One region of the Alteromonas sp. CI.11.F.A3 genome, then DNA from elsewhere that is predicted to be linked to it. Evidence: predicted binding sites of a transcription regulator. Region 1 holds the regulator's gene; each other region holds the start of a gene.

The links. The regulator FNR, encoded in region 1, switches genes on or off when oxygen is low (the NO sensors DNR and NnrR bind a similar motif). The targets are predictions, from matches to a motif close to TTGATCTAGATCAA.
Region 2: atpD (F0F1 ATP synthase subunit beta) is a predicted target of FNR. The motif match lies at 1,357-1,370, and genes of this name have one in related genera.
Region 3: R1T43_RS02030 (cytochrome ubiquinol oxidase subunit I) is a predicted target of FNR. The motif match lies at 858-871, and genes of this name have one in related genera.
Region 4: R1T43_RS03025 (GbsR/MarR family transcriptional regulator) is a predicted target of FNR. The motif match lies at 877-890, and genes of this name have one in related genera.

Annotation. Positions count from the first base shown of each region.
Region 1 covers NZ_CP136708.1:2,552,576-2,554,783, forward strand. The annotation lists gene R1T43_RS10960 (sulfite exporter TauE/SafE family protein) at 1-649, shown strand, start outside; gene ccoS (cbb3-type cytochrome oxidase assembly protein CcoS) at 1-3, shown strand, start outside; gene fnr (fumarate/nitrate reduction transcriptional regulator Fnr) at 699-1,439, shown strand; gene uspE (universal stress protein UspE) at 1,537-2,208, shown strand, end outside.
Region 2 covers NZ_CP136708.1:2,340,836-2,343,043, forward strand. The annotation lists gene atpD (F0F1 ATP synthase subunit beta) at 1-1,258, opposite strand, end outside; gene R1T43_RS10070 (YceK/YidQ family lipoprotein) at 1,580-1,906, shown strand; gene R1T43_RS10075 (hypothetical protein) at 2,045-2,208, shown strand, end outside.
Region 3 covers NZ_CP136708.1:455,142-457,349, forward strand. The annotation lists gene R1T43_RS02020 (hypothetical protein) at 42-410, opposite strand; gene R1T43_RS02025 (hypothetical protein) at 538-672, opposite strand; gene R1T43_RS02030 (cytochrome ubiquinol oxidase subunit I) at 1,077-2,208, shown strand, end outside.
Region 4 covers NZ_CP136708.1:693,596-695,803, reverse strand. The annotation lists gene R1T43_RS03030 (energy transducer TonB) at 1-571, opposite strand, end outside; gene R1T43_RS03025 (GbsR/MarR family transcriptional regulator) at 940-1,497, shown strand; gene R1T43_RS03020 (cytochrome ubiquinol oxidase subunit I) at 1,509-2,208, shown strand, end outside.

The DNA of each region.
Region 1 (2,208 bases):
TAATATATTCTCTGCCTTTTTCATTGGCATTGCTGGCGGCGTGCACTGTGTGGGTATGTGTGGCGGCATAGTTGCTGCACTACGCACAGTAACACCAAGTAATGAAGCCGCTTTGCCCTACACCCTTGCTTATAATTTTGGCCGTATCCTCAGTTATACGTTAGCCGGTGCTATTACAGGCGCTGTTGGCCAAATGGCCACCGAATTTGTGCCAATTGCTAAACCCGTTTTGTCTTTAATTAGTGGCATTATGCTGCTGCTTTTAGCGTGTTATTTAGGTAAGTGGTGGCAAGGCTTAAATTACATTGAAGCAATGGGGCGCGGATTATTTAAAGCTATTCAGCCCTTATCTAAACGCTTCCTACCGTTCAAAAGTCCAGTCTATGCGCTCCCGTACGGTTTTATATGGGGCTGGCTTCCCTGCGGACTGGTTTATTCAACACTTACATGGTCATTAGCATCAGGCTCTGCCATTGATGGCGCAGCTATTATGCTCTTTTTCGGGTTAGGCACCCTGCCCACCTTGCTAGCGGCCAGTGCAGGTAGTCAGTACCTTATAGCCGGTTTTAGGCACCCCGTGGTAAGGCAATGCTTTTCAGGAATATTGGCTATTTACGCGCTCTTTTTAATTTATGCAGCAATTTCATAAACAAAAGAGTAAGATTATATTAAGTCGACCCTATTTATAGTTTGAACCTATGAGCAAAGGAAGCCAATTCTCAATTCATTGTCAAAATTGCAGTTTCAGTCACTTATGTTTGCCCGTTGCGCTAAACAAGACTGAGATTGAATCTTTAGATGATATTATTGAGCGAAAGAAACCCCTTCACAAGAGTGATTTACTGGTAAAGTCGGGAGATACATTTAACTCTCTTTACGCAGTACGCACCGGCTCTTTTAAGTCTTTCGTCACCAACTCAGATGGTGAAGAGCAGATTACAGGTTTTCACTTTCCTGGCGATATTATCGGCTTTGACGCATTACGGGAAAACAAGCACCAAAGTTATGCTCAGGCATTAGAAACTGCGATGGTGTGCGAATTACCGTATGAAACCCTAGACGAGATGTCAGTTCAGTTCCCCAAGTTAAGACATCAAATAATGAGTTTTATGAGTGCGGAAATTAAACAAGATCATGACCTCATGATGTTGCTTAATAAGCGCTCAGCAGAAGAACGCCTATTGTATTTCCTCTCACAGCTTTCTCAACGTTTCGAAGAGCGTGGATTTTCAAACAAAGAATTTCACCTTACGATGACGCGAAATGAAATCGGAAACTACCTTGGTTTAACTATTGAAACCATTAGTCGCCTACTAAGCCGTTTTCAAAAAGAAAATATTATTCAGGTGGACGGTAAACTCATTACTATTTTAGATTTTGATGAGATGTCACGACGTTTATCGTCTGTGGTTGCACCTAATATTGCCTGTAATAGCTAATCTTCAAAGCTTTTGATCTAAAACAAGTTACGTAATAGCAAATAGGTATTACACTTAAATTGTAGCAACCAAAATTCTAACGATGTTTGGAGGGGTTATGATTAAGTATGAACGTATTTTAGCGGTCATTGAAGCCGATAGAGATACTCAACCTGCGCTTAGCCGTGCATACGAACTTGCCAAAAAGACAGGGGCTTCTGTCACCGCCATGCTGGTGGTTTACGATTTATCTTATGATATGACTACCATGCTCAGCCCTGATGATCGCGAAGCAATGCGCGATGCGGTCACTAAGGAACATGCGGGTTGGTTACGTAAAACCCTTAGCGATTTAGGGTTTGAAAAAACCGATATTGTTGTTGAATGGAACAACCGCGCCTTTGAAGCTGTGGTGCATTATGTAATAGATAACAATATAGACTTGGTTGTTAAAGCAACCAAACGCCATGACGATTTAGCTTCTGTTATTTTCACTCCAACAGACTGGCACCTACTTAGAAAATGTCCCTCCCCCGTATTGTTGGTAAAAGACCATGAATGGCCCGACAATGGTGAAATTATTGCGGCAGTCAATGTAGGCAGTGAAGACGACGAACATGCGCTACTCAACGACAAAATCACAGTCATTGCTAACGATTATGCCGCGCTACTCAGTGGCAACGTAAATTTGGTTAACAGCTATCCTGCTACACCGCTTAATATCGCGATTGAAGTTCCGGAGTTCGACCCTGATACGTACAACAACGCAGTAAAGCACCATCACGAACTT
Region 2 (2,208 bases), 210 kb from region 1:
CGATGCTAACGAACTTACCTTGCATGCCAGTAAACTGCTCGGTAGTGAAAAATGGTTGGGTAAAGAAGCGTTCTAAACGACGAGCCCTTGCCACAACATTACGATCTTTCTTAGATAACTGTTCTAAGCCCAACATGGCAATGATGTCTTTTAATTCGTTGTACTGGGCAAGAATATGACGAACCTGTTGTGCTATTTGGTAATGCTTGTCGCCAACCACATTAGGGGTGGCCAGTTTTGAACTGGACTGCAACGGATCGACCGCCGGGTAGAAGCCTTCACTCGCGCGTTTGCGTGACAACACTAAGGTGGCTGATAGGTGAGAAAAGGTATGTACTGCTGCTGGGTCAGTAAAATCATCAGCAGGCACATAGACTGCTTGAATAGAAGTAATGGCACCGCTTTGTGTATTGGCGATACGTTCTTCTAAACTTGATAACTCAGTACCTAATGTTGGTTGGTAACCCATTCGCGATGGCATTTGCCCCATTAGGCCAGACACTTCAGATCCTGCTTGAATAAAGCGAAATATATTGTCGATAAGCAACAGCACATCTTTCTTTTCGTCATCACGAAAGTACTCAGCCATGGTTAACGCACTATGACCTATTCTAAAGCGACTTCCAGGAGGCTCATTCATTTGTCCGAATAACATGACCATGTTGTCTAATACTCCGGCCTGTTTCATCTCGCGATATAGCTCTTCTCCTTCTCTGCAGCGTTCACCAATACCGCAAAATATACTCACGCCTTGTTGGTGGCTTACCATGTTGTGAATCATTTCGGTGAGCAAAACGGTCTTGCCCACGCCAGCGCCACCAAACAAGCCTGCCTTTCCGCCTCGCTCAAGCGGACACAGAACATCAACGATTTTGATGCCAGTTTCAAATATCTGTAGCTGGCTGGAAATACTAACAAGGGGAGGAGGGGATTGATGAACACTACGAAGCTCTGCATCGTCAGTAAAAGGTTTACCGTCTATGGCTTCACCAAACACATTGAACATTCTGGTGAGTATTGAAGGGCCAACAGGCACCTTTAAAGGGCCTTGTGAGCTTTTTACAATCATACCGCGAGCTAAACCCTGGGTAGGCGTTAGCGCAATAGTACGCACTTTTTCTGCTGAGAGTTGAGAAACCACTTCTAACGTTATCTTACCGTCATTAGCGTAAATGATCGTGTGGATATCTGGGAGTTGATTAGTAAAACGAATATCAACAATACTCCCCCTTACCGCTACAATAACGCCATCATGCATCGCATCTATTTGTTCTTTCCGTGAATCTATCACTTGGTGCTCGCTCATTAAAAGATGCTTTTACACCAATAGAATACGCCGTTTATTTATTGAACAATTTGACCTTTATCAAACTTTTGAAAGTTTAATTTAAACACGGGGCCGTTTTAATATTGATCTACTTTGGATATGAACTTCATGCAGTGACAGCATAAGAAGTTGAACATGACTCATGCCGTTGTTTTAAATTGTAGTCGGGTAATGGTATTGTTGGCTAATAGACCGCTGATGTAATCAACATTAGTTTGACAATGCTCACTTAATAAATGGAATTAGTAGTATATGAAAATTTTGTCTCTCGCCATCCTATCTTTAGCGTGTTGCTCCTGTGCCACTGTGAAAACAATTTCCCCTGACAACAACCATGTTCAAATTGAACATCAAGGTAAGAAAAGCTACTGCGAAGAAATTCCTCGTGTATACAGTGGGTTCTCATATAATGTATGTTTGTTAAACGGTGAACCAAGCCGCCGGGAAAATATCGGTTCTACGGTTGGGAAAGTCCCTTTCTTTGTTATTGATGCGGCGTTTTCTATTGTGGCAGACACTATTGTTATTCCATACACCGCAGTACAACAGATAGACAAAGGCAGTATTAAAGTTAACTAAGTTGCACTTTAACTAAATTTATTATAATTCAATAACTTGTGTGAAAGTTGGCAACTTTACGTAAAGGCGATTGTATGATGAACATCGCCTTCGCTAAGGTGGTTATCTTATCGAAGATGAAACGAAGGATTTTTTGCTATGAATATTAATGCAACATTGTTTGGACAAGTTATTATTGTCTTTGCTGTACTGATGGCTGCTGTTGGCTATTATTTAGGGAAGCGAAAAACCCTGTCGCCCATTCTTACCTCTATCATAGCTTTCATCGCTGCACTCGTGCCGCCGTTAGCAATTATATTTCT
Region 3 (2,208 bases), 2.1 Mb from region 1:
AGCTGATAAAAGCGCGTTATAAATAAAGTGTGATGGCTAAACTATGAAAGGGGCGGAGCACGGGAGAGCCCAGTCGCGTAGGCGTATGCCGTATAGGGTCGCTGTGCAATGGCAGTAGCAAGGTTGTTAAAACGAACAAAGGTGACTAAAGGAAGTGAAAAATCAGGTGCCGTGACGGCGTTGGGCAAGTCAGAAAGCAGGCTGTTGGTACAGTCGATATGTTCTACCGGTATCTTGCTGATATCTACACTAACATAAACAAACTCACCAGCACCTTCAGTCGCGCTTAATGATATCCAGCGCATGGTATTGCCGGTACAAATCAGCTCTATGTCGTTGCTGTCGTCATTAAACTCGGTAGTAAATCGCTGTGCTTTTTCCATTGAAACGGCCGCAAGCCCCAAGGCCATTGCGTTTTGCAATAGCAGGGTTAGGCATACTAGCAGTGTAAATAATGACTTCAATGGCAAAGCAGTATTCTATTTCTACCGGAACTTATTTAATAATACGTTAAATATAGGATGTTGAAAGGGGTTTTTACTGCATGGCTATAAAGGCAACAGACTCGCCTATCATTTTACCCTTGTTAGGGTAATTAGAGGTAAACGCGAGTTTATCTAATATTTCTAAGTAACCAAGCTGGCCGCCGTTCGCAGCGTGAACCAGCCGCATGAAAATATCGCAGTAACTTTGCCTCTCATTGTGGTGTGAACACAACCCACGCTTGCGGTATGGCCCGTTTTTTCCCTGCAAATACTCCACTTTCAGAAAGAGTCACATCATTTCACTCAAGATAGTTTTGTTCTGTCAAAAGTGGCGGCAATTGTCATTTTTGGCGCAGTTTCCTCTCGTCTTGTTTGAGATGGATCAACACGGCTAGTTCGACTTAATGGAATAATTGCGCCGCACAGTAGGGAATACTAAAGGTTAGGGGCAGTGGTGCCTTAGCTGGCGCAAAGCTTGCTAAACCTCATACAGAAGTATAAGTCTTACGGTGCGGTCTTTTAATTAAGGTTGTTGATTTAAATAGAATTTTTAGCGGCTTGCCGTGCTGTTTTTAACTAGGGAGAAAACCCATGAGCGATACGTTAGTCGAACTATCGCGGTGGCAATTTGCGCTAACTGCAATGTTCCACTTTATATTTGTGCCCTTAACCTTAGGGTTGAGTTTCATGCTTGCCATTATGGAATCCGTTTATGTGATGACAGGCAAAGAAATTTACAAACAGATGACTCAGTTTTGGGGCAAGTTGTTTGGTATTAACTTCGCCATTGGTGTGGCTACCGGCCTCACTATGGAGTTCCAGTTCGGGATGAATTGGTCATACTATTCTCACTATGTTGGGGATATTTTCGGGGCGCCCCTGGCTATTGAAGGTTTGATGGCGTTCTTCCTAGAGTCAACCTTCGTTGGGCTATTTTTCTTTGGCTGGGACAAAATGTCGAAGGGAAGACATTTAATGACCACATGGTTAGTGGCTATTGGTTCTAATTTCTCAGCACTATGGATACTCATTGCGAATGGTTGGATGCAATACCCCGTAGGCGCAGAATTTAACTTTGAAGCCATGCGCATGGAAATGACAAGCTTTGCTGAGGTTATCTTTAACCCTGTCGCGCAAGTTAAGTTTGTGCATACCGTTTCAGCCGGCTACGTAACAGGTGCCATGTTTGTATTGGCGATTTCTAGTTATTACCTACTTAACCACAAGCATATCGCATTTGCCCGTCGGTCTTTCGCTATTGCTGCAAGCTTTGGTCTAGCTGCTACTTTGTCAGTTATTGTGCTTGGTGATGAAAGTGGTTACGAGTTAGGAGAAGTGCAAAAAGTAAAATTGGCTGCTGTTGAAGCGGAGTATGACACTCACCCAGCACCTGCGCCTTTTACCGTATTTGGTATTCCCAACGATGAAAAAGAAGAAACCGTATACGCACTTCAAATTCCTTGGGCGATGGGCATTATTGCTACTCGTTCACTTACCGAGGAAGTTAAAGGCTTAAAAGATATTAAAGCTGAGAATCGTTTGCGTATTCTTGATGGTATCAAAGCGTACGCGTTGCTAGACAGTGTTCGAGATGGAACCGCTTCATCAGACGAACGCGCGCTGTTTGAAGCACACAAAGATAATATGGGCTATGCCATGTTGTTAGAGCCATTTACGGATGATGTTACACAGCCTTCTGAAGCGGCCCTACAAAAAGCGGTAG
Region 4 (2,208 bases), 1.9 Mb from region 1:
GAGATTGGCGCATATATTCTAAAAAATCTTCATTCTTATAATAATAGATAGATTTTAACCACGCAGCTAAAGCATGCTCATTTAAATTCTTAGTATGATCTTCTACCAACTCGTCTATGGATACTTTTATGCTAGACATATTCGCGGAAGGGCTAGTAAGTGCGTCTATTATAGCTTGGTATTCTTTTGCAAAGGCAGGCGTGACACTACCTTCGCTATGACCAGCTTCTGAGTAAGTGTGTTTAACAAACAAGATTTGAGCACTGGTTACCGGTTTTTCATTAATTGATGCGGGGGAATACTGTAGGTTTTGAACTAGTTTAGTGCTTTTTTTCACATACCGGTCTTTACCTGAATAATCAAAAACAACGATATCTTTCGTTGTTCCGTCTGTATCTATTATGAATGAAACTCTTGTCCAACCTTCCATACCACCGCGAGAAGTGAAGGCATCCTCCACTGTATTAGCATTTTTTATTAATTTGGCGGCTTTAACTTTTTTGCTGCTGCCAAAAGAGGAAGCGCTTACCATTATCAATGACACGCATAATAACGCAGAAAATACCTTCAAAATTTATCCCTAATTTTTAGCGAGGAAGAGCCATAAGCCTCAACATCGCATTTCCTATTTAACTCTAGGTTATTTATAGCATCTATATTTTACACTTAACAACCTATCGAAACGTAAAGTTGAGACTGAATTCCTTCTTAATTTTACGATTGCTAGGATAGTGTTGCAGTTAGTTTGCGTTGCATCTTTCGCGGTAAGTCATTAATCCGATAAAGACCAATGAGCTTCATATTATGTAAATAAGATCCAACTGCTCATTTAAGTGTTTTCTTACTCCTCCTAACATAATTTTCATCTGATACTTGTTGATCTCAATCAAACTTCGGCATAAACTTTCAGTAATTTCTGAAAGTTCAGCAGGTATAGATATGAAAATGACACCACTTATTACTTCTGCGGTTATGCACTTCGGTGAAATGGGCAGTCGTTGGGGCTTTAATCGCACTGTGGGCCAAATTTTGGCGCTTATTGTACTTGCTGATGAGCCCATTTCAGCACAAGAAATTGCCGACGCGCTCAATATATCTCGCGGCAACACCAGCATGGGGTTGAAGGAGCTACAGTCGTGGCGCTTGGTAAAACAACACCTTGTTCCTGGTGAACGAAAAGAGTTCTTTATAGCTGGCGGAGATATTTGGACGCTTGCCAACCGCGTATTTGAAGAGCGCCGCAAGCGCGAAATAGATCCTACCATGAGTTTATTGCGGGATTTATTACTAGACACTCCCGCCAACAAAACTGAAGCAAACGCTCAAGATAAGCTGAATGAAATTCACGACTTATTAGAGTCGGTTACTGCGTGGTCACAGGAGCTTCAGAATTTGGGGCCAGATAAACTTAACACCTTGATGAAACTCGGCTCGGGTGTTGGCCGTATGTTAGAACTGAAAGACAAAATTCTACCGGGAAAAAATTCCGTTAACTAAGGAGACTATCTGTGGATGCGTTTTTGCTGTCTCGTTTACAATTTGCATTAAATATTAGCTTTCATATCCTGTTTCCAACTATCACCATGGCAATGGGATGGTTCCTTTTTTACTTCAAGTTTCGCTCAAATGTAACCGGTCATCCAGTATGGATGCGTATGTACCGCTTTTGGGTGCGCGTATTCGCACTTAGCTTTGCACTTGGTGTAGTAAGTGGCGTGACCATGTCTTTCCAATTTGGTACTAACTGGCCCGGCTTTATGGAGCGAGTGGGTAATGTAGCGGGCCCACTACTAGGTTACGAAGTCCTTACTGCGTTTTTCTTAGAAGCCACGTTCCTAGGTATTATGTTGTTTGGTATTCGTCGGGTACCTAACTGGTTGCACACCCTTTCAACATTAATTGTGGCGGTGGGCACTACCATGTCAGCCTTTTGGATTCTAGCGCTCAACAGTTGGATGCAAACGCCTCAAGGGCATGAAATTATCGACGGCGTTGTATATGCCGTAGATTGGAGCGAAATTATTTTTAATCCTTCGTTTCCTTATCGCTTTGTACACATGATGTTAGCCTCGGGCCTGACGGCCAGCTTTTTAATAGCCGGCTTATCGGCCTACCGTATGCTGAAAGGCGATGACAAACTGGCGCCAAAGCTTGCCCTTAAAACTGCCACCTATACCGCGGCAGTACTTATTCCTTTGCAGATTTTTG